4 regions of the Bacillus seohaeanensis genome follow, and region 4 is predicted to be linked to each of the others. Evidence: predicted binding sites of a transcription regulator. Region 4 holds the regulator's gene; each other region holds the start of a gene.
What was found. Region 4 encodes Rex, which represses fermentation and respiration genes when NADH is low (regulators of the CRP and FNR family bind a similar motif). Its sites were predicted from a motif close to TTGTGAAATATTTCACAA; they were not measured.
Positions count from the first base shown of each region.

Region 1: a site for Rex is predicted at 4,454-4,471, ahead of ACFSUL_RS08050 (L-lactate dehydrogenase). Genes of this name have one in related genera too.
Region 2: a site for Rex is predicted at 2,075-2,092, ahead of qoxA (cytochrome aa3 quinol oxidase subunit II). Genes of this name have one in related genera too.
Region 3: a site for Rex is predicted at 5,250-5,267, ahead of ACFSUL_RS06235 (nitrate/nitrite transporter). Genes of this name have one in related genera too.

Region 1 covers NZ_JBHUMF010000017.1:3,381-11,366, forward strand. Annotated here, with positions in the region: gene ahpF (alkyl hydroperoxide reductase subunit F) at 1-292, opposite strand, end outside; gene ahpC (alkyl hydroperoxide reductase subunit C) at 308-871, opposite strand; gene ACFSUL_RS08035 (ABC transporter permease) at 1,352-2,173, shown strand; gene ACFSUL_RS08040 (ABC transporter ATP-binding protein) at 2,194-2,973, shown strand; gene ACFSUL_RS08045 (ABC transporter substrate-binding protein) at 3,120-4,220, shown strand; gene ACFSUL_RS08050 (L-lactate dehydrogenase) at 4,648-5,580, shown strand; gene ACFSUL_RS08055 (L-lactate permease) at 5,770-7,344, shown strand; gene ACFSUL_RS08060 (ATP-binding protein) at 7,855-7,986, shown strand, end outside.
Region 2 covers NZ_JBHUMF010000031.1:656,022-664,007, reverse strand. Annotated here, with positions in the region: gene qoxB (cytochrome aa3 quinol oxidase subunit I) at 1-976, opposite strand, end outside; gene qoxA (cytochrome aa3 quinol oxidase subunit II) at 1,020-1,958, opposite strand; gene ACFSUL_RS16575 (hypothetical protein) at 2,703-3,236, shown strand; gene ACFSUL_RS16570 (exonuclease SbcCD subunit D) at 3,428-4,573, shown strand; gene ACFSUL_RS16565 (AAA family ATPase) at 4,570-7,704, shown strand.
Region 3 covers NZ_JBHUMF010000015.1:36,661-44,646, forward strand. Annotated here, with positions in the region: gene ACFSUL_RS06205 (CBO0543 family protein) at 1-226, opposite strand, end outside; gene ACFSUL_RS06210 (nucleoside hydrolase) at 366-1,304, opposite strand; gene ACFSUL_RS06215 (spore coat protein) at 1,470-1,763, opposite strand; gene ACFSUL_RS06220 (hypothetical protein) at 1,779-1,982, opposite strand; gene ACFSUL_RS06225 (MOSC domain-containing protein) at 2,288-2,950, opposite strand; gene ACFSUL_RS06230 (long-chain-fatty-acid--CoA ligase) at 3,466-5,046, opposite strand; gene ACFSUL_RS06235 (nitrate/nitrite transporter) at 5,356-6,882, shown strand; gene mobA (molybdenum cofactor guanylyltransferase) at 6,914-7,507, opposite strand; gene ACFSUL_RS06245 (Crp/Fnr family transcriptional regulator) at 7,767-7,986, shown strand, end outside.
Region 4 covers NZ_JBHUMF010000011.1:491-8,476, reverse strand. Annotated here, with positions in the region: gene ACFSUL_RS04645 (CPBP family intramembrane glutamic endopeptidase) at 1-682, shown strand, start outside; gene ACFSUL_RS04640 (YdiK family protein) at 679-885, shown strand; gene tatC (twin-arginine translocase subunit TatC) at 902-1,669, opposite strand; gene ACFSUL_RS04630 (twin-arginine translocase TatA/TatE family subunit) at 1,685-1,861, opposite strand; gene ACFSUL_RS04625 (redox-sensing transcriptional repressor Rex) at 1,910-2,587, opposite strand; gene ACFSUL_RS04620 (ABC-F family ATP-binding cassette domain-containing protein) at 2,935-4,869, shown strand; gene tsaD (tRNA (adenosine(37)-N6)-threonylcarbamoyltransferase complex transferase subunit TsaD) at 5,328-6,350, opposite strand; gene rimI (ribosomal protein S18-alanine N-acetyltransferase) at 6,347-6,805, opposite strand; gene tsaB (tRNA (adenosine(37)-N6)-threonylcarbamoyltransferase complex dimerization subunit type 1 TsaB) at 6,811-7,503, opposite strand; gene tsaE (tRNA (adenosine(37)-N6)-threonylcarbamoyltransferase complex ATPase subunit type 1 TsaE) at 7,500-7,955, opposite strand.

The sequences.
Region 1 (7,986 bases), on a different contig from region 4:
CACTTACTTGTAATAAAGCCAACACTAAAGAAGTAAACTCGTGTCCTAAAGGCACACCAGCAAAGGTGACGCCAGTCTCTTCACCGACACGATTAATACTAAAGCTTGGTGTTCTATTTAATTCTGCTTTTTCGACAGTGATTTTAGACGACATGGAAGCTAGCTCTTCAACAAGAGCTAGCATTTCCTTCGATACGTCATCTGAACCTGCACTGACTTTAAGCAGAAGATCATTTTCTACTAGTTGAAGATATTGATTTAACTGTGACTTAATTTCTGCATCCAGTGCCATTTATAATCGCTCTCCTTAAATTTTACCTACAAGGTCAAGGCTTGGCTTAAGTGTTTCTCCGCCTTCTTGCCATTTAGCAGGGCAAACTTCACCTGGGTTGTTGCGAACATATTGTGCTGCTTTAACTTTAGAGATAAGCGTGCTTGCATCACGACCAATGCCTCCTGCATTAATTTCAACAGCTTGGATAACACCATCAGGGTCAATGATGAAAGTACCGCGATCAGCAACACCGTCTTCTTCAATTAATACATCGAAGTCACGAGAAATTTGATGTGAAGGATCTCCAATCATTGTGTATGTGATTTTGCCGATTGCTTCTGAATGATCATGCCATGCTTTATGAACAAAATGTGAATCAGTTGAAACAGAGAATACTTCAACCCCGAGTTCTTGAAGTGCAGGATATTGTTCTTGAAGATCTTCAAGCTCAGTTGGGCAAACAAAAGTGAAATCTGCTGGGTAGAAACAAACAATGCTCCATTTACCTTTTAAATTTTCTTCTGTAACATCGATAAATTCACCGTTTTTATAAGCTTGTGCTGAAAATGGTTGTACTTCTTTTCCTATTAGAGACATAACTAAAATTCCTCCTAAGTGTAATATTTAATATTATAGGAAACCTTTTATTTTATTTGTAAACTTGGCTACCTATAATAATTATTATTAATTTATACTAATTATTATATAGGTTTAATTATTTTTGTCAATTAAAATACAAGGATTACTTTAATTGAATTTTAGCAAATTTTTCGTACAACCTACAAAGAAATAGACTTTATTTATCGGATATTCCTTATAATATTGAGAAAAGTGAAGGTTACAGGGTAAAAGTAGAGATTGATAACCTGCTGATGAAACAGGTGTGGCGAACCGTATCACAAGTAATATTAAAAGGTTAAAGTGACGTATTAAAGACAAAGGCAGAATCTTTTAAAGAAAAAGGTTCTGCCTTTATTCTTAACCATTTTCGTAATCGCCATGTGCAAAAAAATTTTTTTCTACTTTTCACACTTATGGGCGAACGCACATATTATTTGTGTAAAGAGGTGGTGAAGCATGAAGAAAAATAACGTGAATGTAGAATATGATCCTTTTGCAATAGAACAGGAAGAATGGAGAAAAAGGCAAGTAAAAGATCGATTTAAACAATTGCTTACAATATCTTCTCCTATTTTCATTTTAGTTTTATGGGAATTTTTATCGAGAACTGGTTTAGTAGATGCGAGATTTTTCCCACCGCCAACAGAAATAGTTGGAACATTTTTTGTAATGGGAACAAGTGGAGAATTATTTAGTCATATTGGTATTTCATTATATAGAATATTTGCAGGATTTTTGCTAGGTGTTATCCCCGGAATTGTTCTTGGTTTATTAATGGGGCTATATTCACCAATACGGCACTTTTTTTCTCCATTAGTAATGGCGCTTATGCCAATTCCGACGTTGGCGTTATTACCAATTATTTTAATCATATTTGGTATCGGAGAAGTTTCCAAGATTGTAACCATTGCAGGAAGTGTGTTTTTTCCAGTCGTTATTAATACGGTAGCTGGGGTTATAAATATTGACAAAATCTATTTGGATGTAGCGAAAAACTATGGTGCTAATTCTAAAGATTTTTTCTTCAAAATTGCTTTACCTGGATCTCTTCCTGTTATGTTAGAGGGCATCCAAATGGGGCAGGCGATTGCACTTTTAACTATTGTTGCAGCGGAAATGATGGGAGCGAATTCTGGTATAGGTTATTTAATTTGGACCTCCTATAGTGCCTTTTTGCTAAAAGAGATGTATGTGGGACTCGTGCTGATTTCCTTTTTTGGATATCTATTTTCACTTATTTTAAGAGGGTTTCAGAAAAAGTTATTGCCGTGGAGATAGAGTATTAGAGAGGTGATACGATGGAGGAAATTCCGAAGATTTCTATTCATAATTTGACAAAAGTATTTTATAAAAAAGGTAGTAGCGTTTCAGCTTTAAAGGATATAACAATGGATATTAGAGATGGTGAATTTGTTTGTTTGGTTGGGCCGAGTGGGTGTGGAAAGACGACTTTACTTCGTATTCTTGCGGGATTAGAGAAACCAAGTGTTGGAGATTTTTCAATATCACAAGGAAAAGAAGATCGTCCATTACAATCAATGGTTTTTCAGGAGCGAGGAGTTATTCCGTGGTTAACGGTTGAAGAGAATGTTGCGTTTGGGCTCAATATGAGGCATTTACCGAAAAAGATTGTAAAAGAACGAACATCTTACTATTTGAAAAAAGTCGGACTTGAGAAATTTGCAAAGCTTTATCCAAAGGAATTATCCGGAGGAATGAAACAGAGGGTAAGTATTGCGCGAGCTTTTGCTAATGACCCCGAAATTTTATTAATGGATGAACCGTTTGCTGCGTTAGATGAACAAAATAAATTTATTCTTCAAGAAGAATTGTTAAGTATTTGGTCAGAAACAAAGAAGACAGTTCTTTTTATCACACATAGCATTGATGAAGCATTGTTACTTAGTGACAGAATCCTATTAATGAGTTCTCAACCCGGGAAAATTATCGATGAAAAGATCATCGATTTACCGCGACCGAGAAATATGGAACAGGTGCGTGCTAATAAAGAAATGGCAAATAGTTTTGTGGAAATTTGGAATCACCTGCAAGAAGAGGTGCAGGGGTCGAGAATGTAGGTATATAAAAAACTAAAAATGGAGGCGACTTGATAAGAGGCACAAGCACTTTGGAAAAATAGAAGAGATGCCTTTTTAATCTTAACTATTTTTTCTAAAATTGCCCCTCGAGCCTCTAATCGCCGGAACGAGAAAGGAGATTCACCATGGGGAAGTTCAAAGGGGTGTTTTTCGTCCCATTGTTTGTGGTCGCATTAATCATAGGAGGATGCTCTTCCAATAATTCGGGGGAGTCTAACAATGGAGGGAAGGTGAACAATGAAGTAAGTAAAGATAATCCATCAGGTGATTTAGCTCCTCTTGACGATAAGGCATCGGTGGTTATCGCAGAGGATGGATCTGCTTCAGGGGCAGGTTTTTATATTGCAAAAGAAAAAGGTTACTTTGAAGATTACAATATTGAAGTAGAATTCGCTCAATTTGCAAATAGTGATGATATGCTACCGGCATTAGCCTCTGGCGAAGTAGATATTGCAGGGGGAATTTCATCTGCTTCCTTTTTTAACGCCATTGCTCAAGGAATTGACGTTAAAATTATTGCAGATAAAGGACATAACATAAAAGGAGACTCTTACTTTTCCTTTGTAATTAGTAATGATTTGAAAGAGGAAATGAAGGACTACTCTGACTTTAAAGGTAAGCGTATAGCGGTTTCTACCAGAAATGCAGTGGATGATTATATTTTTCATAAGATGATAGAGCATGGAGGCTTGACGAAGGATGAGGTAGAGTTTGTACTAATGCCGGATTTTGGAAATATGCTTGCATCTATTGAGAATGGTTCTATTGATGCAGCACTTCAAATTGAACCATTTATTACACAAGGAAGTGAACAGGGTATCCATACTCGGTTTGGAGATGCAACGGATTATGCACCAAAAGCTCAAATTGCAATGGTACTTGGGTCACCTAAATTTATAAATGAAGAAAAAGATATTTCCTTAAGATTCATGGCTGCCTATTTAAAAGGTGTCCGTGACTACAATGATGCTTTTATTAAAGGGGAAGGCAAAGACGAAATAATTGAGATCATGACAGAGTATACGGCACTAAAAGATCCTAACCTATGGGAGAATGTTGGTGTTACAGGATTAAATCCTAATGGTGAAATGTTCATCGAGGATATTAAAAATCAATATGATATGTATAAAGAAAATGGTGCCACTCGAGGAGAGCTAGACTTCGACAAAGCCATTGACACGTCTATTACAGAAAAGGCTGTGGAGATTATTGGCGAATATGAATAGGTAGTCATGGAGAGAGTTGGCTATTTTAATCAGGGAGAATAATAGATGTTAGTTCTATTTTGGGATAAAGAGAGGCAACGATAGTATTCACTGCCTCTTTTTATTTCTTTTCTTTTTTTGAAAATAAGTGTTGTATTTCTTTGCTAACATGTTGTATAATTTGTTTGTGAAGAACTTCACAATAATCTCAGGAATAAACAGACCGCAATAAGATTATCTTTTTTTAAATCTGTTTGTGAAATTATTCACAAATAGAACAATAGGTCTTCCCTTCTCTCCACTATGAATGGAGATGAAAAAGTGATTTTAGACATATAGGTACCATTAGCAATTAGTATAGAAGTTAAAATAAGTTGAAATTAAAACATTAAGTATACTTAATCATGTGAAATGATTCACAATTAATGACTAATTGGAGGAAATCATGATGAATATTACATTAGGAAGCAAAGTTGTTTTAGTTGGAACCGGTTCAGTTGGCTCAAGTTATGCTTATGGTTTGATGAACCAAGGAGTTTGTGATGAATTAGTGCTTGTTGATTTAAATGAGGAAAAATCTAAAGGCGATGTTATGGATTTAAATCATGGGATTGTGTATGCTCCATCAACCATGAAAATAAAATTTGGTTCTTATGATGATTGTAAAGATGCTGCACTTGTCGTTATATGTGCTGGTGCTGCACAAAAACCAGGAGAAACTAGATTAGATCTTGTTAGTAAAAATGTAAAAATCTTTGAATCTATCGTAGGGAACATTATGAAGTCAGGATTTAATGGTATTTTCTTAGTTGCAACTAATCCTGTTGATATTTTAGCTTATGCTACATGGAAATTCTCAGGTCTCCCAAAAGAAAGAGTAATTGGTTCTGGAACAATTCTAGATTCTGCAAGATTTCGCTATCTACTAGGTGAAGAGTTTGATACAGCTCCTACAAGTGTCCATGGCTATATTATTGGAGAACATGGGGATTCTGAACTTCCTGTTTGGAGCTCTGCTAATATCTCTGGCGTACCAGTAGCGCCAAGATTAACAGAAGAAAGAAAAGAGGAAATAGCTGTTGAGGTGCGGGATGCAGCCTACAAAATTATTGAATCAAAAGGTGCTACGTATTATGGAATTGCAATGGGATTAGTGCGAATCACAAAAGCAATTTTACAAAATGAAAATGTCGTTTTACCAGTTGGCACGCTGTTAACAGGAGAGTATGATCACGAGGATGTTTACGTTGGAGTTCCTTCTGTTATTAATCGTACAGGTGTAAAAAATATAGTGGAACTTTCATTAAATGATAATGAAAAAGAAAAGTTTGCTAGTTCTGTAAAAACACTGAAAGGTATTCAATCTCTTTATTGGGAATAGTGTCATTCTTAAAGGCTGTTTTCGTAAAGGTGGTTGCTTTTTAACCGAAAACTTACTGAGTTAATTGGAGCGGAGGGCTCTTCCCTCTCTCCACGTGGAAATCAACGGGAAAAACTCACAAATGAAAACAACAATCTATGAGAAGTGAGCCTTCTTAAATAAGAAATTTTATGTAGGGGAGTAATTCCGATGTTAGTAGAAACTTTTGATCCATTTCATCATCTCGGCCTATCCGCTTTAGTTGCAGCGATTCCAATTCTTTTGTTTCTATTATGCCTAACAGTGCTAAAAATGAAAGGTATTCATGCAGCCCTATTAAATTTACTAGTAACCTTTCTAATCGCACTTTTTGTTTTTAAACTGCCTATTGGGGAATCAATTGGAAGTGTTATACAAGGTGCTATACAAGGGATATGGCCAATTGGCTATATCATTGTAATGGCGGTCTGGTTGTATAAAATTTCCGTTAAGTCAGGGAAGTTTGACGTTTTACGTGGTAGTATTGCAGGGATTTCACAGGATCAGCGTATACAACTCTTATTAATCGGTTTTTGCTTTAACGCCTTTCTTGAAGGCGCAGCTGGTTTCGGTGTTCCAATTGCAATTTGTGCCGTTCTCTTAGTTTCATTAGGATTTAAACCGTTACAGGCAGCAATGCTTTGTCTTATCGCAAATGGTGCTTCTGGAGCATTTGGGGCTATTGGAATACCAGTTGGAATCATCGATACATTTGGTCTTGAAGGCGATGTAACGGCTATGAATGTATCTGTCATGACTGCTTTAACACTACCTATCATTAATTTTACAATCCCATTTCTATTAATAGGGATAATGGATGGATTTAAAGGGATTAAAGAGATATTTCCGGCTATTTTAATCACTTCTACTACTTATACAGTGAGTCAAGCAATTATAACTATATTTATAGGTCCAGAATTAGCTGACATAATTCCCTCTTTATTAGCGATGGGGCTACTTGCACTATTTCTTAAAAAGTGGCAGCCTAAACGGATATTTTTACTTAATGGAAAAGAGTGTGAATTTGAAAAGCATTCTATGGGAGATATGATAAAAGCGTGGTCCCCGTTCTATTTATTAACTATATTTGTATTAATATGGAGTTTCCCAGCATTTAAAGGATTATTTACAGAAGGTGCAATCCTTGGGTTCTCTGTTTTAAAGTTTGCGATACCAGGATCTGCTATCGATGTTAGTGTTGATGTAATAGGAGCAACAGGTACAGCCATACTATTAGCAGGTTTAACAACAATAGTTACAACAAAATCAATAACTGGGAAGGAAAGCATAGGTCTTCTTAAGGAAACTGTTTCTGAATTTTATATCCCTATTATTATGATCTGTGCCATTATTGGGATAGCTAAATTAATGACATATGGTGGATTAACTTCTACTTTAGGGGAAGCAGTGGCAACAACAGGAGATATTTTCCCGCTATTATCACCAATTTTAGGGTGGATTGGAGTATTTATGACGGGATCGGTAGTCAATAACAATACATTATTTGCACCAATACAGTCTACTGCTGGTAGTATAATTGGAACTAATTCTTCTCTATTAGTTTCTGCTAATACTGCAGGAGGAGTGATAGCAAAGCTTGTTTCTCCTCAATCTGTTGCAATAGCAACGGCAGCTGTTGGAGAAACTGGAAAAGAAGCAGCACTCACAAAGATGACATTAAAATATAGCTTTATATTACTAGCCTTTGTAAGTATTTGGACATTTATCTTATCACTAGTTTTTTAGCGATACTAGTATGTGAACAATTAAGGAATTGGAGTAACGACTCTAATTCCTTTTTTAATGTTAAAGCAAGTAAAAGTAGTATAAAAAAATGGTAACATGTCTCCCTTTTATATGGAGACTACGGATAAAGTATTGAGGATGCGGAGAAGCATTTATCTAAAAAATTTCACTAGAAAAGAACGGAGTGAGTAATTAGACCTACCCTCTATTCTTTATAGTGAACAGAAGTGTTTAATGGTGTCTTGCTGTACCACTTATTTTAAATCAGTTAATTATATTTAATTGGATTTCATTTTCATACGAACTTTTTTTCGTGGAAGATACCAAAAGATAGCGTGGACAATGAGATTATTATATTAAAATAACTTACTCCTCTCATTTTTCTTCTTCTTTCTAGCCGTTTTTACAATGGGAAATAATGCTTGTTGTATAAGGGAGAGAAGGATTAGGCAAAAGATGATAAAATAAGAATAATAGAGAAACAAGTCGAGTATAAGAGGGAGGTTGAACATGAATATGAATGTACATCATCCACCAGATTATTCATCCGTTCCACAGGATAACGTAATCTTAGAACATTATGGGGTGAATGAACTAAACTTCGAGTCTATTAAAAATTATCGAGATAAATTTTCTGCTATT
Region 2 (7,986 bases), on a different contig from region 4:
CTAAAAAGGAAAGTAGGGAGATTAAAACCATTGAAGCAACCATTGATTTATAGCCGTATAGATTACGACGAGCAAAGGTTGAGATTACTTCACTATAAATACCAAATGCAGGCAATATTAAGATGTAAACTTCAGGATGTCCCCATACCCAGAAAAGGTTAGCCCAAAGCATATCCATACCACCATTATCTATTGTAAAGAAATTTGTTCCAAAAAGTCGGTCCATTGTTCCCATCGCAAGTGCCACTGTTAATACAGGAAAAGCGAAAACGATAATAACGTTAGCGATTAGGGAAGACCAAGTAAACATTGGCATTTTCATTAATGTCATACCAGGTGCTCTCATTTTGAATATAGTCGTCATAAAATTAATACCAGTCATTAATGTACCAATACCAGCTATTTGAATCGCGATCATATAATAGTTCGTTCCTACAGATTCACTAAAATCGTTACCTGCAAGTGGGAAATAAGAAGTCCAACCTGCATCAGGAGAACCACCAATGATGAACGAGATATTAAATAGCATTGCGCCCATGAAGAATAACCAGAAACTTAGTGCATTCAAACGTGGGAATGCTACGTCACGAGCTCCAATTTGTAATGGAACAACAAAGTTCATTAAGGCCATAATGAATGGCATAGCCATAAATAAGATCATAACGACCCCATGTGTTGTGAAAATTTCATTATAATGTTGTGCATCTAACAATGTATTATCTGGTGCAGCAAGTTGAGCACGCATCATAATTGCATCTACCCCACCACGGAATAGCATGAGGAGAGCAGATATTAAATACATAATACCAATACGTTTATGGTCAACGGTTGTTAACCATTCCCGCCATAGGTAGCCCCATTTTTTAAAATATGTTAAGCCAACAAGAACTGCAATCGTGGTTAACCCAATGGCAACCATCGATGCATAAATTGCTGGACTTGGATGAGGTACGGCAAATCGATCAAAGAAATCCATACTTTTTTATCTCCTTTCAAGGAAGTTATTTCTGTCCTGTAAATTATTCATGATGATGTTCTGTTTCCCTGCTAGAATCGTTTAATTCATGATGTTCATCGTGCTCACCATCTGAATCTTTATCAGAATCGCTTGCCCCATGGTGATGTCCACCATTTTCCCCTTCTGGAGGTGGCATAAATTCTAAATGAGTTCCGGTATAAGTGGACTGTCCAAGGTGACCTGGTTCCAATAATTCATCGAATTTTTTTTCTGTAAGAGGTTTAGCGGTTTCTTTTACCTCTTCTACCCATTCATCAAATTCAGTTTCCGACACGGCATTGACGTTGAACGTATTTTTGGCAAACCCTTTACCACTAAAGTTTGCATTTCGTCCCATATATTCACCTGGAACATCAGCAGCTAAGTGTAATGTGGTAATCATGTCACTCATCGCATATTTTTGTCCACCAAGTTGTGGAATCCAGAAACTTGTGATTGGACCATATGAATAAAGTCTAAATTCAAGCGGTCGATTTGTTGGTACATATAGGTAGTTAACTGTTTCAATATTTTCTTCTGGATAACTGAAATGCCACTTCCAGTTAGAAGATGAAGCGTAAATAACTAACGGTTCTTTCCCTTCATATCCCTTCGGTGTTGCCTCTACTTCATAGTTACTTTGAACGGAAACAAATGAAAGGAAAGCGACAATTAGAACCGGAATTCCAACACAAATTGCTTCGACCAACCAGTTTCCTTCAATATGAGGAGGTTCATAATCTTCCCTTTGTTTTGAAGCACGATATTTTATTAGCATATAGGCGAGAAGTGCGAAAACGACAATAACAATAGCTGACATTAGCCAAATAGATAGCATGATATCATCGGCTTGCGTCTCGGCTTGAGGCCCTTTCGGATCCAAAACTAGCAACGGTTCACACCCTGTTAATACTAGAAATATAGTAAATATTATTGATAAGAAAGCCCATTTCATTTTCATAGGGGCACCCCTTTCTTGTGATTTAGAAGTTTAATAGTAAAAACATTAGATTAATGTGATGCATAATCATCATTAATGCTTTTATCTTATTACCATAATTAAAATTAGACAATCAAATGTGATATAATTCACAAAATGTTCATTGAAAAGTAGTGATTTGTGTCACAGAATCTTCATGAAGTATCCGTCAAGGAAAGATATCCCATATTAATAACTGGTATTTTATATAGGAATGGAATAGGATAATAGCTTATTTTTTAGATCTACCTAGTCATAAAAAGTAAGTACCTACTGTGAACACATTAATGTATAAATCAGTGAAGAGGTGCTTAAAAGGGAAGAAGGAGATAATAAAGTATCATTCAAAATCTGTCCGCCATAATATATTCCGATAGAGGACAAATTTTAAAAAATAAAAACAAAGTCACCAAGGTAGGTTTATGGAAGGAGGGAAAATCTTGATTTAGCCTATTTTAGGGCAGTAAATAGGATTTTTTACCAATTATATAATGAAAGGTATTCTTCCCTGTGTTTTAGTTTCCATTGGCTTTCTGAACTAAATAACGCATTATATTCTTAATATTACTAACATTTTTACTTTAAAGAAATTGGTAGATTCTTCTTTACCGTCGTATTCAGTCATGATACTATACAAAAGTCTTACAAAATATTCAAAAAGTAAGCGGATTCTTTGGAGGGATTTTATTGGTTTCATGATCAATATAAAAAGGAAGGATGGTTGAAATGAAAAAGGTGTGGTTATTAGGAGTAGTTCTATCACTTGCATTAGCTGGATGCTCTGATAGCGGAAACGATGAGAAAGCAGAAGAAAAGAAAGATTCAGGTGAAGCAGCAGAAACTAATGCGGATGTTTCAGGTGAGTTAATGGACTTTTATTTAAATTTAACAACTTCTATTAATGGTACAGATATAGAGTTAAATGACTATGAAGCGGCAACGGCTTCTGAAGAACCACCTACTGGGGAAGAACTTACAGCATTAAAAGAAGCAGCTGCTGCATCCGCAACGGAAACTGCGGAAACAGTAGAAGGGATTGAAATTAGTGAAGCGTTATCGGAGCAAAAAGAAGATTTAGAAACGTTTAAAGCTAATTTAGTAGAATCCTATACTATGAAGGCAGAGGCATTAAAAGCAGAAGGGGATGCAAACCTTGATGCTGCCAATGAAAAATTAACCGAAGCAGAAGCACAAATCACAAAAATTCTTGAAGATGAAGGTCTTGTAAGCTCTAGCTTAACAGGAAATATTAACGGATAATAAATAGGAAAAGGCTGACCTAGATAAGTGGATGACACTTTGTTTTGGGTCAGCTTTTTTTAATTGTTTCCTATTATATAGGATAACGCTACCTAACACTTTTTCACTAAATTACTAGATAGCATATTCCCACTACCATTCCTGAGTTTGTTATAATAATGGCAAGGAACTAGATGAAAGGTGACGTTGAAATGAAATTTATTCATACAGCCGATTGGCATTTAGGAAAATTGGTCCATGGTGTTTATATGACAGAAGAGCAAAGACATGTATTATACCAATTTCTTGATTTAGTAGAAAGAGAAAAACCCGATGCGGTAGTTATTGCAGGAGATTTGTATGATCGCTCCGTTCCACCAACAGAAGCCGTTGAATTATTAGATGAAATTTTATTTAAAATAAATGTGGAACTTAACACACCAATTATTGCAATTTCAGGTAATCATGACAGTGCGGAAAGATTGTCGTTTGGTTCTTCTTGGTACAAGCACAGTAAATTTTATTTAAAAGGGAAGTTGACAAAGGATTTTCGGCCTGTCCATTTAAATGGAGTGAATTTTCACCTTATCCCGTACGCGGATCCAGGGATTGTTCGGCAGATTTTGGAGGACGATTCCATTCACTCTCATCATGATGCAATGAAAGCCATTGTCAGTGAAATAGAAAAAGAGATGAATCCAAATGAACCGCATGTTTTTGTTGGACATGCATTCGTTCTTGGTGGTTCTACAACGGATTCTGAGAGAGTACTCTCGGTTGGTGGGTCCGGTTGTGTAGGCGCAGAATTATTCGCACCCTTTCACTATACAGCGATGGGTCATTTGCATAGCCCCGATGCATTGAAACATGATACGATCCGCTACTCAGGGTCATTATTAAAATATTCTTTTTCAGAGGCGAAACAAAGAAAATCAGTTTCGATTGTGGAAATGAGTGAAGATGGTTCGTTTACGCTTAGGGAAGAAATTCTTACACCTAAGCAAGATATGAGAGAAATGGAAGGATTTATCGAAGAACTATTGGATCCTCAGTTTTACCAAAATCAACAGGTGAACGATTATTTGAAAATAACGCTGCACGATAAGGGAGCGCTTATTGATCCAATTAATAAACTTCGCCAAGTGTATCCGAATGTGCTTCACCTGGAAAAAAAATTAGATGTAACAGATGCAAAGAAAAAGCAACAGTTTGATGGATTAAAGGACAAAAAACGGTCGGAGCTTGAATTATTTACTGATTTTTATTCGAACATGACAACAGAAACTATTTCAAATGAGAAAAAAGAAATTATTGTATCGGTGATCGAAAAAGCAAGACAGGAGATGGAAGGGAAATGAAGCCACTACAATTAACAATGCAAGCGTTTGGACCATATGCCGGAACAGAAGTAATCGATTTTCGAACTTTAGAAAGTCGTACGATGTTTGTTATTTCCGGTAAGACAGGTGCTGGGAAAACAACGATATTTGACGGTATTTCCTATGCTATTTATGGGAAGGCGAGTGGCGAGGACCGGAACCCGGCGGAACTTCGTAGTCAGTTTGCGAAGGAGGAATTAGTAACGGAAGTAGAGCTTCTCTTTCGTTTGCGAAGCAAAAATTATTATATTTGGCGTTCGCCGCAGCAAGAAAAGAAAAAAGCAAGAGGAGATGGGTATACAACCATCAATGCTAGAGCGGAACTGTACGAAGTAGCAGAAGACGGGGAAAAGAATTTGCTTGCTGCGAATGTTCGGGATGTAGACGAAAAGGTGAATCAATTAATTCAACTAGATGCCAATCAATTCCGGCAAATATTAATGATACCACAAGGAGAGTTTCGCAAGCTTTTAACATCGGACAGTAAAGATAAGGAACAAATTTTACAAAAGCTTTTTCACACGAAACTCTATCAAGTGATTCAAGAACATTTTAAAAAAGAAGCAGATGAATTAAAAAAGTCTGTCGAGGATGCAATTGAACGGCGGACGAGGGAATTGCTAAAAATAAATTATGAAGATAACGAAGAGTTAAAAGAACTGTTATTAGAGAATCCGCTGCGAGACAGGGCCATTATGGAAATAGTACCGCGGCATATGGAACAAATGACAGGGAAGTTAAAAGAGCTAGAAACTAACTATATGCTTCAACAGCAAAAAAGAGATGAAATCCAAAAACAAAAAGTGGAGGCAGAAAACTTACTCGAACAATTTAAACTAAAAGAAACGTTAGCACTGGAAAAAAGCAAACTAGATAATCAAAAAGACCAAATTGCTGAAGAGAAGAAAAAAATCGAGCTTGCACATAAAGCATTGCGTCTTGTCCAGCAAGATGAGTACTGCCATAAATTAAATAAAGAATTAAAAGGATTAGAGTCCGATTTAGCGGAACTAACGAATAATATGACAACACTTGCCAAGCAATTAGACAATGCGAAAAAAAAGTTGGAAACGGAAAAAGCGAAGGAAGCACAAAGAACTGCAGCTACAAAGAAGGTCAACCAACTAGAGTCGATTCAACAAGACGTGTATTCCTATTCAGATTTTCGGAAAGAAGTAACAGCCTTAGAACAAAAGAATCTTAAAAAGCAATCAGAGTTTGAACAAGCAACAACTAAATTGCAACAAGTAAAAGCAACACTCACACATAAAGAAGCGGAACTTGAAAAATACGAAAATGCACAAAATGAATTATTTACGTTAGAAAAAAACATAAGTGCAGAGAAAGACCAATTAAGTATTTTACAAGACATTCAACAGACAGTAACAAATAGAAATAATACGACTAAAAAGTTAATGGAAATCACTACGAAGTATGATCAATCATCAAAAATAAAAATTGATGCGAAAGAAACATTAGCGTTTCTTGAGTCTAAAAGAAGTAAAGGGCAGGCAGCGATACTAGCGAAGCAATTAACAGATCAAAAGTCATGCCCTGTTTGCGGATCGACACATCATCCACATCCAGCAGAAGAAACAGATTCGATTCCGTCGGAAGAAGATCTTAAGGTGGCAAAAGCAAAACTATCAGAATATGAACTGCATGAAATAGAAATTCATCAAAAAATGGTAGAAGTTCAAGCGAAATTACAAACCTATAATGACCAACTCAATCAATTGGTGATGAAAACAAATGGTCTTCCGGAAAACATTGATTTAAATCAAATAGAATCAGTCATTTTTTCTCAAAAGGACGCGATTAAAAAACTAGAAGGAAGTATGGAGGATAAACAAAAAGAAGTACAGAAACACAATAAACTAAAAGAAGAACTAAAGCTGGAGAAAGTAGCAAAAGAAAAACTAGAAAACAGCAGTCATGTTTTACAACAAGAATATCAGCAAATTCGCGAAGGTTTTATTGAAAAACAATCAACTCTTCAACGATTACAAGAAACAATTCCTGAAAACATGCGTACAAAGCAACAATTTGATTTATTACTTTCGAATGCACGAGAAAAAGAAACCCAATTAAAACGTCATTTTGAAGCAGCACAGCAGCACTTTCATGACATTCAAAACCAGTATGCAGTAAAAGAATCGCAGAAAAAATGGAAACATGAACAAGTCGTAAAGACAGAAGAAGAGATGAAGAAGGAACGAGAAGGATTTATTGCCCTTCTTTCCGAACAAGGTTTCGAACATTACCGTGCTTTTCAGGAAGCGAAACTATCTGACAATGAAATACAGCAAAAAGAGGAAATGGTGCAACGATTCGGTGAAGAGCTTCGTTCTGTTACAGATCGGTTAACGGATGTCGAGAAAAACTTACGAGATAAGGAGAAACCGGATATAAACAAAATTAATGAGGCATTTACTCAGATTAGCGAATCATTAGTTACATTAAATGATGAAGTAAATCAATGTCGCAATAAAATAAATGAAAATAATCAAGTATTTGATAAAGTACAACAATTGAATGAAAGTATGGCAGAATTAGAACAGAAATATCAAATTGTTGGTCATTTGGCGGAAGTGGCGAGAGGACAAAATGTGAACCGAATCACTTTTGAACGATACGTATTAGCCTCCTTCCTTGAAGATATTTTACAAGTAGCAAATGAACGGTTAATCAAAATGACTTCTGGACGTTACCAATTAATACGCAAAAAAGAGAGAAGTAAAGGGAATGTCCAAAGTGGATTGGAACTATTAGTGTTTGATCAATATACAGGGCAAGAGCGCCATGTCAAAACACTTTCCGGTGGGGAAAGCTTCAAAGCATCATTAGCCCTTGCATTGGGTCTTGCAGATGTTGTCCAACAGTATGCAGGAGGCGTTTCGCTTGAAACAATGTTCATTGATGAAGGATTTGGAACACTTGACCCTGAATCATTGGATCATGCTATCGAAGCACTAATGGATATCCAAAGCAGTGGTAGGTTAGTCGGTATCATTTCTCATGTTCCAGAATTAAAAGAGCGGATTGATGCACGTTTAGAAGTAATATCGACTCAACAAGGAAGTACAACAGAATTTCAGTTTTTAGCTTAACGTAATAAAACCACGTTCTATTCAAAGTGAAAGGCTTGAATAGAACGTGGTTTTTTATATTTTTTGTCAGGTACAAAAGCGGTAATCTATGCCCTAGTCCAAAGTATAGATTGTAAAAAGTCCCCTAGCTTTAATTTTTATTATTCTCAGAAAAGAAAATAGGAAAATAGAGAGGCTATAAAAGATGACTACTTTCCCTTTCCTAAAGTGAAAGGAAACGGTATTCTATTAATAAGTCGGAAAAATGGGAATATTTAAAAATGATGGAGGTTAGCTATATTA
Region 3 (7,986 bases), on a different contig from region 4:
ACCAAACATGAATATTAAATCCATAAAAGCCTAATAGAAACATATTTCTTCTATCGATTAAAAAATACAACGTGACTAATGGAGCAATAAAAAGCAATAAAAAAATCACCCAAAATTGCCATGTTCCTAAATTCGAATACTGCTGCCAGTAGTCGGCATGTAATTGAGTTATTTGTTCTTGCATTGATTTTATTTTTTCATAAAGTTCTAGTTGTTCTTTTCCCACTAGATAATACACCTCATTAACAATTAATAATCGTTAGTTTTTACAAAACTCACAAGTATTATGAAGTGTAATCTAATGGGAATTATTTACACACAAAATTCAAAATACCCTACAGAATTTTCTCTAAGTTTCCATACATCTATCTCTTTTGATTACCTAGCATGACCTTTTTAAACTCACTAATAAACACTTCATGATTGAGCTTTATGGCAATTCTAGTCTTTCCATCCTTAGCGCCCGGCCGGAGATCAATATAAGACATGCCCTTTGCCTCAATGTCTTCTATTACTTTTGCATCGTAGTAGATGTACTCCACGATATTGTCATTAACGACTACCATTAATGTAACAAGATCATGAATTGGTGCACCTACAAGCCCCGGTACTTTTTCTTTATACGCTTTATAATAATAATTAAAGATAGGTTTTATCATGGAAGCATATGGATTGGTAGTACTTGCGGACATAGCATCTATAACATCTGGTGTTAAATACGCAGCATTCGTTACATTCAATGGGGTAATTGTTAAGTTGTGGGCAAATTTAAGAATATAATTCGATGATGTTGGGTCTCCATGGAAATTGGCTTCGGCTAATGGCGTTACATTACCTGGAGCAAAGAACGCTCCTCCCATCAAATAGAACCCCCCAACCATCTCCATCTGTTCTTTGTACAAAATAAATGCCGTTGCTAAGGTGGTAGACCGACCTGTATCTACGATAATAAGCTCATCTTTGTAAAACTCAATAAGTTTTCTAATCATATCAAATGGATATAATCGGTATTTAAGATCACTAGGGGGTCGAATAGGTCCTATCCCCTCTTCTCCATGAATTTCGGGATAGTACGTCACTTCTTCCTGTTGAACAGGCTGTGCTGCACCCGGAATGATAGGAATATTAGGTTTACCTCCTAAGCTCAATAAATAAGCAGCATTCGCAGTAGCTGTTTCTTTTGTAACATTTCCATAACTCGTTACTACCCCAACAAGTTCAAGTCTAGGATCCATGAGTGTATACATAATAGCTAAAGAATCATCAATACCTGGGTCACAGAATAAAAGAATTTTCTTTGGCATTTTCTCTCCATCTCCCTCATAACGACCTTATTGAAGTATATGCATTCTTTATTATATTAGTATCATTTCCATAGTAACAAACCTGAATTTTTCCAATATAAAAACCCAAAGAAGGACTTTGTTAATGTGTCCTTCTTCGGATCTTATTTAAAAATAGAGCTTTATCTAAAACTGATTATCCGGATGTAAGTTATTTTGCATAAATTCCTGTACTTTGCCAATTTGCTCAGGGGAAGCAATGTCTGTTTTATACCATCCTTTTTCATTCATCGTTTCGTATAACTCGTAGTGATTGCTACTTGCATTTTCCAAACACTGTGAATAAATGTCACGCAACTCTTTATGACTCGTTTCTAACATAGTATTCGTAATACTTCGACACCTGCCCTTCTCTAACTCTAAACAAAGCTGCAGCATTTCTCGATCCGTTAAGCCGCGGCCTTCCATGTTATTCGGCATATGCCATACCTCCCATTATTGAATCATTCTAGATCGGTTGAAATATTGTGCAAGGTCTGCGATTTTTAATTGATGACTCTCTGCAAGTTGTTCTAATCTCTTACGGAGTTCCTCATCTTCACACTGCGCGGCACACCAATTCATTGTTTTTGCCGTAATTTCCTCCGCTCTTATTTCATCCTCTATCAAAGCTAACTCTTTTGTCGTAAGCTGGTTCATTACCTTTCACCCCCACAAAAGTCGTAATTTATCTACTTGCTAGTATTCATTGAAACCATACTTTTTATCCGTTCTATGGGAGATTAGATGACACAAATTCCTCCCAAAGCTATTCCTTCTCCGTCCTCCCCCTATGCTTTAGGCGATTCGTCTCTTTATTTTCTTTTCAACTGCTGAAACCTAAGTGTTATTCAACAGTTGAATTTTATACATTATTCAACTGCTGATTTCCACCTGATATTCACCTGTTGAATCCTATACCAAAAATAAAACGGCAGGCTAAGCCATACCGTTTTGTTTTAATCTTAATTTTTCATTTGTATTTTTTCTAACTGTCCTGTAAATATTTCTCGCCATCTATCAGCCAATTCATCAATTTCGAGCACCCTTTTTATCGCTTCTGCATCATTATTGTTATGAAAATAAGTGTGAATCCCTTCTAATACAGATACCTTTTTTGGATGTTGTTCTATTAATTTAATCGTTGAATTTTTTCTGACAATGCCTTCTTCCAGTACTCGACACAAAAACCCACTGTAGCCTGTTTCTACAATTTTTTTAAGGAGTTCAGGTATATTAGTTCGTTTGTTTATCGTACTACATGGAATTCTACCTTGTGTTACTTGAATAACCGCTTCGCCTACTTGATAAATATCGCCGATACAGACATCTCGTTCTAGCATATTCGTAACAGTTAAATTTTCACCGAATGCGTTAGCTGGCAAGGATGTTTTAAACTCTTGCTCCCAAAGAGAATAATGTTCATAAGGGTATAGACAGACAGCGCGATCAAGACCGCCATGATGCTTTTTATCTGCCACTCCATCTCCACGAAAGCCTTCACTGGCTAAAAAAGCCTCCTCCACCTGTTCCTTGCATATCCCGGTACTCATTTCTTTCTCTTTCCCATACTTCATCTGTTTCGGTAATCCTATAGAAAAATTCACTAGTTCCATACGATTTTTCATGTTATGTATATCACTCACTTTCTTTCTAAAGATAAATAGAGTTCCTTTTAAAAATAGGCCCTTTTCTCATAGATTGTTGTTTTTACTTATATATTCAGCCCGTTGGTTAAACTTAGTTTTTCGTTAAAAAGCAACAAACTTTACGAAAAACTCCCATGGCGGCTGAAACCAAGTCGCCACCATCTACTATAAAAAAGCAAATTTGGTGCCAAAATGGTATAGAATTGATTCATTTTGGTTATCCTAAATGATTTTACGATGCTTAAAAATACTTTTTTCATACAAACAGCCTAAAAATAAGATCAATTCCAACAACTAATTACTTCTACAAAACCTTCCTATTTCCCTCTACTATCTAGTATAAAATCAACAAAGCCCACCCTGCACTTTTTAATTCTTCAAAGCCTTGATACAGGTGTTTTAATACCGGCCATTACATACTAAAAAAATAGAGTGCTAAATCCACAACGATTTAACACTCCATTTCTTATTATCTACTTTTTCCTATATAAAAATCAATGCACCATTCGATCATGATCCTTCCAATAATCTTTGCGAATGACGACTTTTTGAATTTTACCAGAAGCGGTTTTCGGCAGTTCTTTGGCAAATGTGATAGCTTTTGGTGCTTTAAAATGGGCTAACTTTTCTCGTGCAAATTCTACGAGTTCCTGTTCTGTTAAGCTGTGGCCTTCCCTTACGACAACAACGGCATGAGGTACTTCTCCCCATTTTTCATGTGGAATCGCAATAACGGCTGCTTCTAATACAGCAGGATGCTCGTATAAAGCGCCTTCTACTTCAATTGAGGAAATATTTTCTCCGCCGCTAATGATAACATCCTTCATTCTATCGACTATTTCTATGTAACCATCTTCGTCAACAGTGGCCATATCACCAGTATGCAGCCATCCATCTCGAATCGTATGGTTGGTGGCTTCTAGATTTTTGTAATAGCCTTCCATGACAGTGTTGGATCGTGTGACAATCTCTCCGATTGCTTTTCCGTCATGAGCTATTTCTTCACCGAGTTCGTCAACTACTTTCACTTTCGATCCAATCATTGCATATCCCGTTTTTGCTTTTAATCGATATTTTTCTTCCGGCGAGCGATTTTCCTGCTCTGTTCGAATAACAGAAGTTGTAATCAACGGAGATGTTTCTGTCATACCGTATACTTGGACAAATTCCCAGCCTAAATCTTCCTCTACTTTTCGAACGAATGCTGGCGGTGGTGAGGAGCCGGCAATCACAACCCGGACATCCTGATCCATAACAGGCTTCTCACGTTCATATTCTTCTAGCACCATGTTCAACACGGTTGGTGCCATATGCATGACCGAAACGCCATATTTTTTTACTTTTTCTAAAATGATCTTAGGATCTACTTTATGAAGCATCACTTGCGTAGCTCCATTGGCTGTATAATAGAAAGGGGAGCCCCATCCGTTAACATGAAACATTGGTAACACATGAAGTAGCGTGTCTGAATCGGATACACGCAAATGATGCATTGTAGACATTGCATGTAAATAGTTGGAGCGATGTGATAACAATACCCCTTTTGGATTCCCTGTGGTTCCACTTGTATATAATAAGGAGGCGATATCCGTTTCCTCTAATGGCGTTCGTTCAAATGGTTCGGATGAATAAGCACCTCGCCATTCCTCATATCCAACATGACCATCTTTTCCTTGTCCATGAACAATGACTTTCTTTAGATTTGGAAGTGCAGACAATACTGGTTTCACTAATTCATATAAATCTTCATCCACAAATAACACTTTACTTTCACTATGGCTTAAAATAAATTGGTAGTCAGCTGGTTTCAATCGTGTATTTAATGCTGTCATAACAGCTCCAACTTGAAAAACTCCATAAAAGCCTTCTAGCATTTCTGATGTATTCGGTGCCAAGTAAGCAACCTTATCACCTTTTTCAATTCCAAGATCCACTAACCCTCGTGAAAGTTGATTAACCCGTTTGTTTAACTGATTATACGTCAAAACACGCCGATCATCGATAATCGCCAGCTTCTCCCCGTACAACTCCACGGCGCGATCTAAGAAATCAGTTAGTAGTAATGGTACATGCATTTCGTAAAATCCCCCTTGCATTGTTTAAAATCTACTAAGCTCCCATCTTTTGTTGTAATCCTGTTATATAACAATCATACAATAAACCTAATAATTATGACAGTATTTTCTGATAATTTTTAAAAAACAACTATGGGCTATCCTCATATGTCTGAATTTGAAGTCTATTTTAATTTTAGGAGAAGGAAGTATAGGATTCGTCTATGTGACAAACTTCACATCCTATACATGCTCTGTTTGCTAAGATGCTGATATGAAATGCTCGTAATAAAAAATAACCTATTTTCTATATTGAAAGGAGAAAAAGAAATGGGGAGACAGAAAGTACAATTATCTCTTCAAACAGGTAGTTTAGTTGTTGGTTTTATGGTTTGGGTTTTACTATCCTCGTTAATGCCTAATATTCGAGAGGACATCGCCCTTACTAATTCACAAGTTTCCCTTGTAACTGCTATTCCCGTTATTTTAGGATCGCTGTTACGAGTTCCAATCGGTTTTTATACAAACCGGTTTGGTGCAAGAACAATCTTTATCATTAGTTTTCTTGCCTTGTTATTCCCTGTATTTTTTATCAGTATTGCCGATTCCTTAAGTGATTTAATTATTGGCGGGTTATTTTTAGGTATTGGTGGAGCGACTTTCTCCATCGGAGTTACTTCCCTACCGAAATATTATCCAAAAGAAAAACACGGATTAGTCAACGGGATTTACGGTGCTGGTAATATTGGAACAGCCATCTCTACATTTGCAGCACCAATACTAGCTGCTTCCCTTGGCTGGGTAACTACTGTTCGCATTTATTTAGTGCTATTACTTGTATTTGCGGTAGTGAATTTTATTCTTGGAGATCGTACAGAAAAGAAAGTGCATGTATCAATGATCAGCCAAATTAAAAGTGTTTATCGAAATCAAACATTATGGTTTCTAAGCATATTCTACTTTCTCACATTTGGTTCGTTTGTTGCTTTCACCATTTATTTACCAAATTTCCTCGTCAATCATTTCGGATTAGATCCAGTTGATGCTGGTTTACGAACAGCTGGCTTTATTGCATTGGCTACGTTTTTACGTCCTGTTGGCGGCTGGTTAGGAGATAAATTTAACCCATTTATGATTTTAATGCTTGTATTTTTAGGACTTACATTTTCAGGCGTTTTATTATCGTTCTCTCCCACGATTCAATTGTATACGATTGGAACATTAACGGTTGCTTTATGTGCTGGGATTGGAAATGGAACCGTGTTTAAATTAGTTCCGCTTTATTTTGCTAAACAAGCAGGGATTGTGAATGGAATTGTTTCCGCGATGGGTGGTTTAGGTGGATTCTTCCCTCCTCTTGTATTAACGACAGTATTTAGTCTTACGGGTCATTATGCAATTGGATTTATGGCACTTTCCGAATTTGCACTTGTTAGCTTTGTGCTCGTCGTTTGGATGTATTATCAAGATAAGCTGAGCTTAGAGAGCAAGCTTATTGAAAGTACAGCGCAAGGAATGATGGTAACGAATAAAGACGGTGTCATTCAGAAAGTGAATCCTGCTTTTTCTAGAGTGACTGGCTATTCACTAGAAGAAGTGATTGGAAAACGTCCAAATATGTTGCAGTCTGGTCACCATAACAAAACATTTTACGAAGCTATGTGGAGCAATATTCAACAAGAGGGATACTGGCAAGGAGAAATCTGGAATAAACGTAAAAACGGTGAAGTTTACCCTGAGTTACTGACGATAAGTGAAGTACGAAATGATGTTGGAGAAGTAAAAAATTACGTAGGATTCTTTAGCGATATTACAGATTCAAAAATAAAAAATATCAATATTGTAAAAGAAAGCTGAAGGTTTTTCTTCAGCTTTTTTTCGGTTTTATTTATTCCTGACTTGCTATATACAATCGATAATCTTCTGGTCGATTAATATTAATAAAGCTTTGGCTATTGCCTATGTCCGATACATATAGGCAGTTTATTCGTTGCAATAAGCTATGTAGCGACAGATCCCCTTGTTGAAGGATATCTTGAATTTTATTTTGTATACTATAATGATAGGCAGCGATGAGTGGCTGCTTTCTCCCTTCCATAACCGGAACAACAGCTTCTACCCCATTATCCATATTAGCAATCAATTGTTCGATGACATGATTATTTATAAAAGGTACATCTATAGGTAAAACGATATACCACTCCGCTTGAAATTCCTTCATTGCGGAATAGATTCCCGCTAGTGGTCCCTTTCCTTTAAAGCTGAGATCATCTTGAATCAATGTCAAAGAGTTGTCTACGTGAAATTGGTTTTGTACATCTTCATTGGTCACCACGACAAGCTTTGAGGTAAAAGGCTTTAACGCTTCTATTGAATACTGGTAAAAAGGCACACCTCGTCTTTTGGCAAACGCTTTGGGTTGTCCAAACCGTCTAGATTGTCCACCAGCTAAAATAACTCCTATTATTTCTTCTCTTTTCAAAACGATCCTCTCCTTTTTTCATTCGGATGCCCCCCTCACCCAGAGTTACTCCTACCCTTTCCATCTTAAGAAAATAATGGTCTATCCTAATAAAAAAGCTTCGACTTCCAAATATGATATATTTGTGAACTGTGATGTATATCACACTTCTTACATCAGCAGTTTGGTATTTTTTAAGCAATAAGTACTAAAAAACGAACGGAAATTTTTTTACTTGGTTTTTATAGATACTTCATTTTGCCTGAAGGAGTGTTACGCCATGCTAGCGAAAGCTTATAATAATGATACTAAATTAATGTCTGATAACCTACGTCAATTACTTATCTCGATTGGAAGGAAACGGAAGATAAGAAAAAACACGTATCTTTTCCAAGAAGGAATGGATGCAAAAGAAATTTACTTAGTTCAGTCTGGTCTTATCCAAATCGGGAAACTGACACCAGATGGCAAAGAGTTATCACTTCGAATATGTAAGAAGG
Region 4 (7,986 bases):
TGTTGGCGTACCGCTTCTATATAAAATAGGTGTGGATGTCCTTGCTCAGCCTGAAGAACAGGTGAAAGCAGTTGTGCCAGGCTATTGGCTTGTTATTAGTTTTACAGCGACACTTCTGATCGTTGGGATGATTTTACGTAAAGACGATAGAACGACAAAGTTAGATCGTTCTGCCCCATTAAATGCTTTCAACTCTTTCATCTGGGCAATTCTAGGTGTATTTATGGCTTTCTTTGCCCAATCCCTCGCTATTAGAATTGAACAGGCACTAGGTATTGAAATGGGCTCTCAAAATACAAAGAATATTATCGGCATTATTGAACAAGTGCCGCTTATGATGATGGTTGCTGCTATTATTGGACCGATTTTAGAGGAAATTGTTTTCCGGAAAATTATTTTCGGTTCACTATATGAAAAGCTAAACTTCTTTTTATCTGGTCTCATTAGCTCTGTTATTTTTGCGCTAGCTCACTTTGAACCTGAACATGTCCTTTTATATTCTGCAATGGGCTTTACCTTTGCTTTTCTATACGTGAAAACAAAGCGGATTATTGTTCCAATTTGTGCTCATGTTGCAATGAATTCCATGGTTGTTCTTATTCAAAGTATTTTCAAAGATGATTTAGAAGACATGATAAAAGAGGCAGAACAAATACAAGGATTTATAGGAGGATTACTATGAGAAGATCACCACTTTTTTCTGGAGTGATCTATCTCCTTCTTGGAGTACTTTTTACGTATATTGCCATTCAAACAGTGAATGACAGCGGATGGGGATTTTTCACTTATATGTTGATATTTTTAGCGACTCTTGATATTGGATCAGGATTTCGAATGATAGGTATCCATTTTAAAATTAAAAACGCAATGAATAATAAAAAATAGGGATTGATCATTTTGATCAATCCCTATTTTCATTTTCAACTTCTTCAATTTCACGTTTTTGTTCTGCTTCTAATACCTTTTTATATCCAATTTTGGAAATCCAGATACTCAATTCATAAAGTACAAATAACGGTACAGTAACCATTAAATGAGAAACAATATCTGGCGGAGTAATGAGCGCTGCAATAACAAAAAGCACAAAGTAAGCATAACGTCTCATTTTCCCCATAAACATTGGCGTAATAATCCCAAGTCTAGTCAAAAACAGCATTACAACAGGTAATTGAAATAAAAACCCAAACGGGACAGTTAGCTGAAAAAGAAAATGAAAGTATTCATTAATTCCAATCACTTGCTCAATTTCAAGCGTATCCGACAACCCCATCATAAACTCTACTACATATGGAAAAAGGATAAAATAAGCAAAAGATAGACCACCTAAGAAAAGTAAAAGTGAGATTGGAATGTAACTCAATGTCACTTTTCTTTCTTTTTCATATAAACCAGGACTAATAAAAGACCAAAGCTGAAAAAGAATAATTGGTGATGTCACAATAAGTGATATAAATATCATCATTTCCATATAAATTTTAAGTGGGTCTGTAATACGAAAAGCATTCATCGTCAATTCTTTTGCTTCATCTGCATGCTGTAAATATCTTATTAACGGTTCTGCTAGAAAGAAGCTAGCAATGAAAGCTAACAAGAAGAAAACGACTACAAACATGAGTCGTTTTCGTAATTCACCTATATGTTCATAAAGCGTCATGTCATTTTGACTCATGGCGTTCATCCTACTCTACTTAGCGTCTTTATTCTTATTGTCATCATCATCATCTGCTAAGCCTTTTGTTGCATTTTTAAATTCACGTAATGTATTTCCAGCTGCTTTCCCTAACTCTGGCAATTTTTTCGGGCCAAAGATGAGTAAAGCAACGATCGCTATTAAAATGAGGCTACCTGGACCTATTGGCATTATGTGACACCTCCTCTTTACTATCATAACTTATTACAAGTTATTTTTCTATTCCGTCACCGATTCATCTTGTGACATTTCCGTGTCTTCTTCTGTATAATGCTTTAAAAAATATACGAGTGACTGCAACTCAACTGCCAAGTCAATATGATGAATTCGTATGTGATTTGGTACACTTAATCGTGCAGGAGTAAAGTTTAACACTCCTTTTATATCGGATGAAACTAAACGATCGGTAATATTTTGTGCAGAAGTTGCTGGAACAGTTAGTATCGCTACTTCTATATTCTCCCCTTCGAGCCTTTCTTCTAGTTCGTCTAAGCTATAAACGGGGACATCCCCAATATCTGTGCCGACTTTCCCCGGATCAACATCAAATGCCATCTCTATTTTAGTATTATTATTCTTTATAAAATTATAATGAAGAAATGCCGTGCCTAAATTACCTACACCAATTAAAATAACCTTCGTTAAAGCATCTTGATCGAGTGTCTTGCGAAAAAAGGATAACAGATAATTAACATTGTATCCATACCCTTTCTTTCCTAACGCCCCAAAATAAGAAAAATCTCGGCGAATAGTAGCAGAATCTACCTTCACTGCTTCACTCAACTCTTTAGAAGACACCCTTTGCTTCCCAGAAGAGGATAGATTTTTTATAAAGCGATAATAAAGCGGCAAGCGCTTTGCCGTTGCTTGTGGAATTTTTGCTGTTTCTTGATTCATACCTTTTCCCCCACATCTATTAAACCAATTTCTATATGTTATCTATTAAACCACACTGTTAACGCTTCCAAAAGCAAATAATTCTTTTGCAAAGCTCGTACTACTTGAAAAGCGGAAGCGGCTTAAGCAGACTCAGACAAAACATAAGGCGAGCTTACCTTTTTAAGACGCTTGACTTATGACTTTGAGGCGCTTATCCACTGGAATTAGATATCTTTATCCTACACTATATTCTATACTATATCTGTCCTGATTAATAGTCATCCTAATTACTTCCTTTTCTTGAAAGATTGCTGTTTTCCTAAAAAATACGATAAACTATTAGTAAGAAACTGAGGTGAAACGTTATGATTCTTTTACAAGTGAATCAGGTAACAAAATTTTTTGGTCCAGAAATAATTCTATCTAATATAAAACTAGAGGTACAATCAAAGGATCGAGTTGCTCTTGTAGGGAGAAACGGAGCAGGAAAATCTACTTTATTAAAAATAATTGCTGGACACCTTTCCTATGACGAAGGGGAAATAATGAAGCCAAAAGATGTTTCCATTGGCTATCTTGAGCAACATTCAGGGTTGGAATCAAGCCTTTCTATTTGGGATGAGATGCTGACTGTATATGAAACGCTACGCAAACAAGAAAAGCAACTACGCCTTCTTGAACAAAAAATGGCTGACCCTGCTGTATACGAAAACAATGATGTTTACGAAAGGGTTTTAAAGGAATACGACGAACTTCAAGTCCTTTTCAAAGATTCAGGCGGTTATCAGTATGAAGCCGATATTCGTTCTGTTCTGCATGGCTTGAACTTTGCAAATTTTGATTATGAAACAAAGATTTCCACTCTTAGTGGAGGGCAAAAAACGAGGCTAGCACTCGGAAAACTATTATTAACGAAACCAGATATATTAATTTTGGATGAGCCTACTAATCATCTGGATATCGAAACTCTCTCATGGCTTGAAGGCTACTTGCAAGGATACCAAGGTGCTGTACTAATTGTCTCCCATGACCGATATTTCTTGGACAGTGTCGTAAATTCTGTCTATGAAGTTTCTCGAAATAAATCAAAGAAATTTCATGGTAATTATAGTCAATACTTAAAACAAAAGGCTGAAAACTATGAGAAAGACGTAAAATTATATGAAAGACAACAACAAGAAGTCGCTAAACTGGAGGATTTTATTCAGCGCAATATCGCTCGTGCTTCTACTACAAAAATGGCTCAAAGTCGAAGAAAAAAATTAGAACGCATGGAGATGATGGACAAACCATTAGGAGATGAAAAATCCGCAAATTTTTCTTTTCAAATTGAGCGACAAAGTGGGAATGATGTATTAAAAATCGCAAACCTATCGATAGGCTATACTCCAGAAGACGTTATCTCTCAAAATATATCTCTTCATGCCCAAAAAGGGGATAGCATTGCCCTTGTAGGGCCGAATGGGATTGGTAAGTCAACACTTCTTAAAACATTGGTAAACAAACTATCTCCTATTCAGGGAGAATTCCAATTCGGCTCTAATGTAGCGATTAGCTATTATGACCAAGAACAAGCAAATCTCTCATCAAATAAAACGGTACTAAATGAGCTCTGGGATGACTACCCAATGAAAAATGAGAAGGAAATACGTACTGTCCTAGGAAACTTCCTCTTTTCCGGTGAAGATGTGCTTAAACCAGTAACAGCACTTAGTGGAGGGGAAAAAGCTCGACTAGCACTTGCGAAATTAATGATGGAAAAAGCAAACCTCCTAATCCTTGACGAACCTACAAACCATCTTGATTTAGAAAGCAAAGAAGTACTCGAGGCTGCATTAATTGATTATCCAGGAACCATCCTATTCGTTTCCCATGATCGCTACTTTATCAATCGAATTGCAACGAAGGTAATAGAACTAGCAAAAGAAGGGACAACAGAATACCTTGGTGACTATGATTATTATCAGGAGAAACTTAGAGAAAAAGAAGAATTAGCCCAATTAGAAACAACTACAACTACTCCCAAGGTCTCTAGTGATAAGCAAAACCATCGGATTGATAAAGAAGCAAAAAAAATTGAACGGCAAAAAAGAAGAAGAGTAGAAGAAATAGAAAAATTAATGGAAGAGCTTGAAAACATCATTCAAACAAAAGAAGAAGAATTATGTGATCCAGAAATTTTCCAAGATCATGAGAAAGTCCAAGAGATCAATAATACGCTAGAAGCATCCAAAGAACAATTAGATGTACTTTTAGAAGAATGGACAGAATTAGAGGAATATTTACAGGAAGAGGCTTAATAAAGAGGCATATCCACAAGTGGTTAGAATACTTTTGGATTTGCCTTTTTTATATCCACAACTTTATCCACATATACCACCTTGTTATTATGTCATTTATATTAGTTTCCCACAATATCCACAAGAAAACATTAACTTATGCACATTACCTGTGAAAATTAATAGTTACTTTTTCACACCTTTTTCACAATATATTAAATGTTATACACAACTTATTCACAACCTGTGTATAAAACGTACGTTCTACTACCTTTTATTGTAAGAAAAGATCTGAATCCGTCTTCTACTCTCTAGAAATAATAGAAATTTGTTCCAAAACAATAGTTATCCACATTGTTAATTAGGAAAAGCCAAAGCAGCTGGACCTCGATACCGGAACTAGACACAAATGTAAAAACGTTTGTATAACACAAAAATGTACCTAGTGCTTATACAGTAAGCATCTAGGTACACTCTTCTTAATTATTCTGTTCAATGTCTAATCCCGGATTGGCATTCATTGAATAGTCACTTCTTTTTCCATTTTCAAAGAGAATAGTCCCTACCGCACCTATCATCGCCGCATTATCTGTACATAAGGCTAGCGGAGGAATAACAAGTTCTACTTCCTCTACTTGCTTGAAAGCCCTCTCTAGCTCACTACGTAATCCTTTATTAGCTGCTACTCCTCCAGCAAGTAACACTTGTTTTACGTTAAATTCCTTCGTTGCATTCAGCGTTTTCGTTACTAAAACATCTATTACGCTTTGTTGGAAACTCGCAGCCAAATTTTCTGGCTCAATGACATTTCCTTTTTGTTTCGCATTATGAAGCGTATTTATTACTGCCGATTTCAAACCACTAAAACTAAAATCATAGGAGCCTTCTTCAAGCCATGCTCTAGGAAGATCAATTGTTGGTTCCCCAATATGAGCAAGGCGATCAATATGTGGTCCTCCGGGATAAGGAAGATCCAATGTTCTCGCTACCTTATCATACGCTTCCCCAGCTGCATCATCCCGTGTTTCACCAATTACTTCAAACTTCCCGTGTTCCTTCATTAGAACCAATTCCGTATGTCCACCAGAAACAACTAAAGAAAGCAAAGGGAAGGACATTTCTTTTACCAATCGATTCGCGTAAATATGCCCTGCTATATGATGAACACCAATAAGCGGCTTATTATGTGCAAATGCAAGTGCCTTTGCCGCATTAACGCCTATAAGAAGTGCCCCAACTAAACCAGGGCCTTCCGTTACTGCAATACAATCAATGTCATTCATTGTCATCTCCGCTTCCTGAAGTGCCTCTTCTATTACCAATGTTATCTGTTCAACATGATGCCGAGAAGCAATTTCAGGAACAACACCACCAAATCGCTTATGACTTTCTATTTGAGACGCAACTATATTGGTCACAATTTCCGTTCCATTCTTAATAATAGCAACAGCCGTTTCATCACAACTCGTTTCCATACCTAACACATAAATATCTTTATTCATAAATTCACCCACATAACTAAAGCATCTTCTTGGTTATCAGAGTAATATCGCTTACGTATCCCACCATTTTGGAAGCCAAGCTTGCGATATAGCTGTTGAGCCGTTTCATTGCTTTTACGAACTTCAAGCGTCATTACCCTCGCTCCAAACTCAATAGATACTTCCATAATTTTTCTCATTAATAGCTCCCCCAAGCCTTGACCTCGATAGCTTGGAAGAACCGCAACATTAGTAATATGCGCTTCATCAATAACAAGCCAAACACCACAGTAACCGATCACTTTTCCCTCATCTTCTACTACAATATACGTGGAAAAGTGATTTTTCTCTATCTCATTAATAAATGCCTCTCTTTTCCACGGTACAGAAAATGATTTTTCTTCTACTTCCATAACATCATCCAGATCATCAATTGTCATAAATCGTATATCCATATTTACTTTTTCCTTTTTCATTTTTATCACTTCTTCTGTGCATCTAGCCATTTAGCTTCAGCCTCTGCTAATCGAATATAATTAGGGACAACTTCATGAGGATGAACCCCATCTAACGTCCGTCCATGAAAAGCAAGCTCAGAAGGACGGGGATTATGACTAACAAATGATGCAAACTGAGCCTGATCACCTAAATGTTCTTTTATCGTTTCTTGATGTAGACGAACATCATTACCTACAAATAGAACGTCTTTGTCGAACTTCTTTAAACTATCTAGCCAATCCGTCAAAAGAATATTACAGTCATCGTGTACTGGCTTCACTAACTCCTGATCAAATGAGTAAAGACCAGTATAAACTTGACCTCTTCTTGCATCAAAGATTGGACAAATATAGCCATTAAAATACCTTCCAGATGCTGCTAACGTCGCTAAACTCGAAACCGGTACAAGTGGAATATTCAAAGACCAAGCTAACGTTTTAGCAATCGTCACTCCTATCCTTACACCCGTGTAGGATCCAGGTCCATTCGCAACAACAATCTTTGTAAGGTCTTCAGGTTTTGTTTCACATTCCTTCATAAGCATTTCAATAGCAGGCATCACTCGTAGAGAATGATTTTTTTTAATATTGGTACAGTATTCCCCCAACACCCTTTCGCCATCAATGAGAGCAACACCAAGTGGATAATTGGAAGTATCAACGGCTAGAATTTTCACGATAACACATCCTTACATAACTTTTCATATCTTTCTCCATGCGGTTTAAGTAAAATTTTCCTTTCTGAATCTCCCTCTCGTAAAATAGACAGACCCAAAAATTGTTCTGGCAGCTGCTCTTCTATTAAATGAGCCCATTCCACCACCGTCACACCTTCTCCGTTAAAATATTCATCAAACCCTAAATCTTCCGCAGAATCATCTAGTCGATAAACATCCATATGGTATAAAGGTAATCTTCCTTTGTATTCCTTTATTATAGTAAACGTAGGACTGTTCACATTTCTCTTTATTCCTAGTCCTTTCGCTAACCCTTTTGTAAAAGTCGTTTTCCCAGCACCTAAATCTCCTTCTAATGTCAATACATCTCCTGGCATTAAATACTGCGCTAACTTATCAGCAAACAAATTTGTTTCTTCAGGGCTATATGTTATGATTTCAAACTGATTCATCGTAATCTCCTCAAATTTATAAGAGTATAAA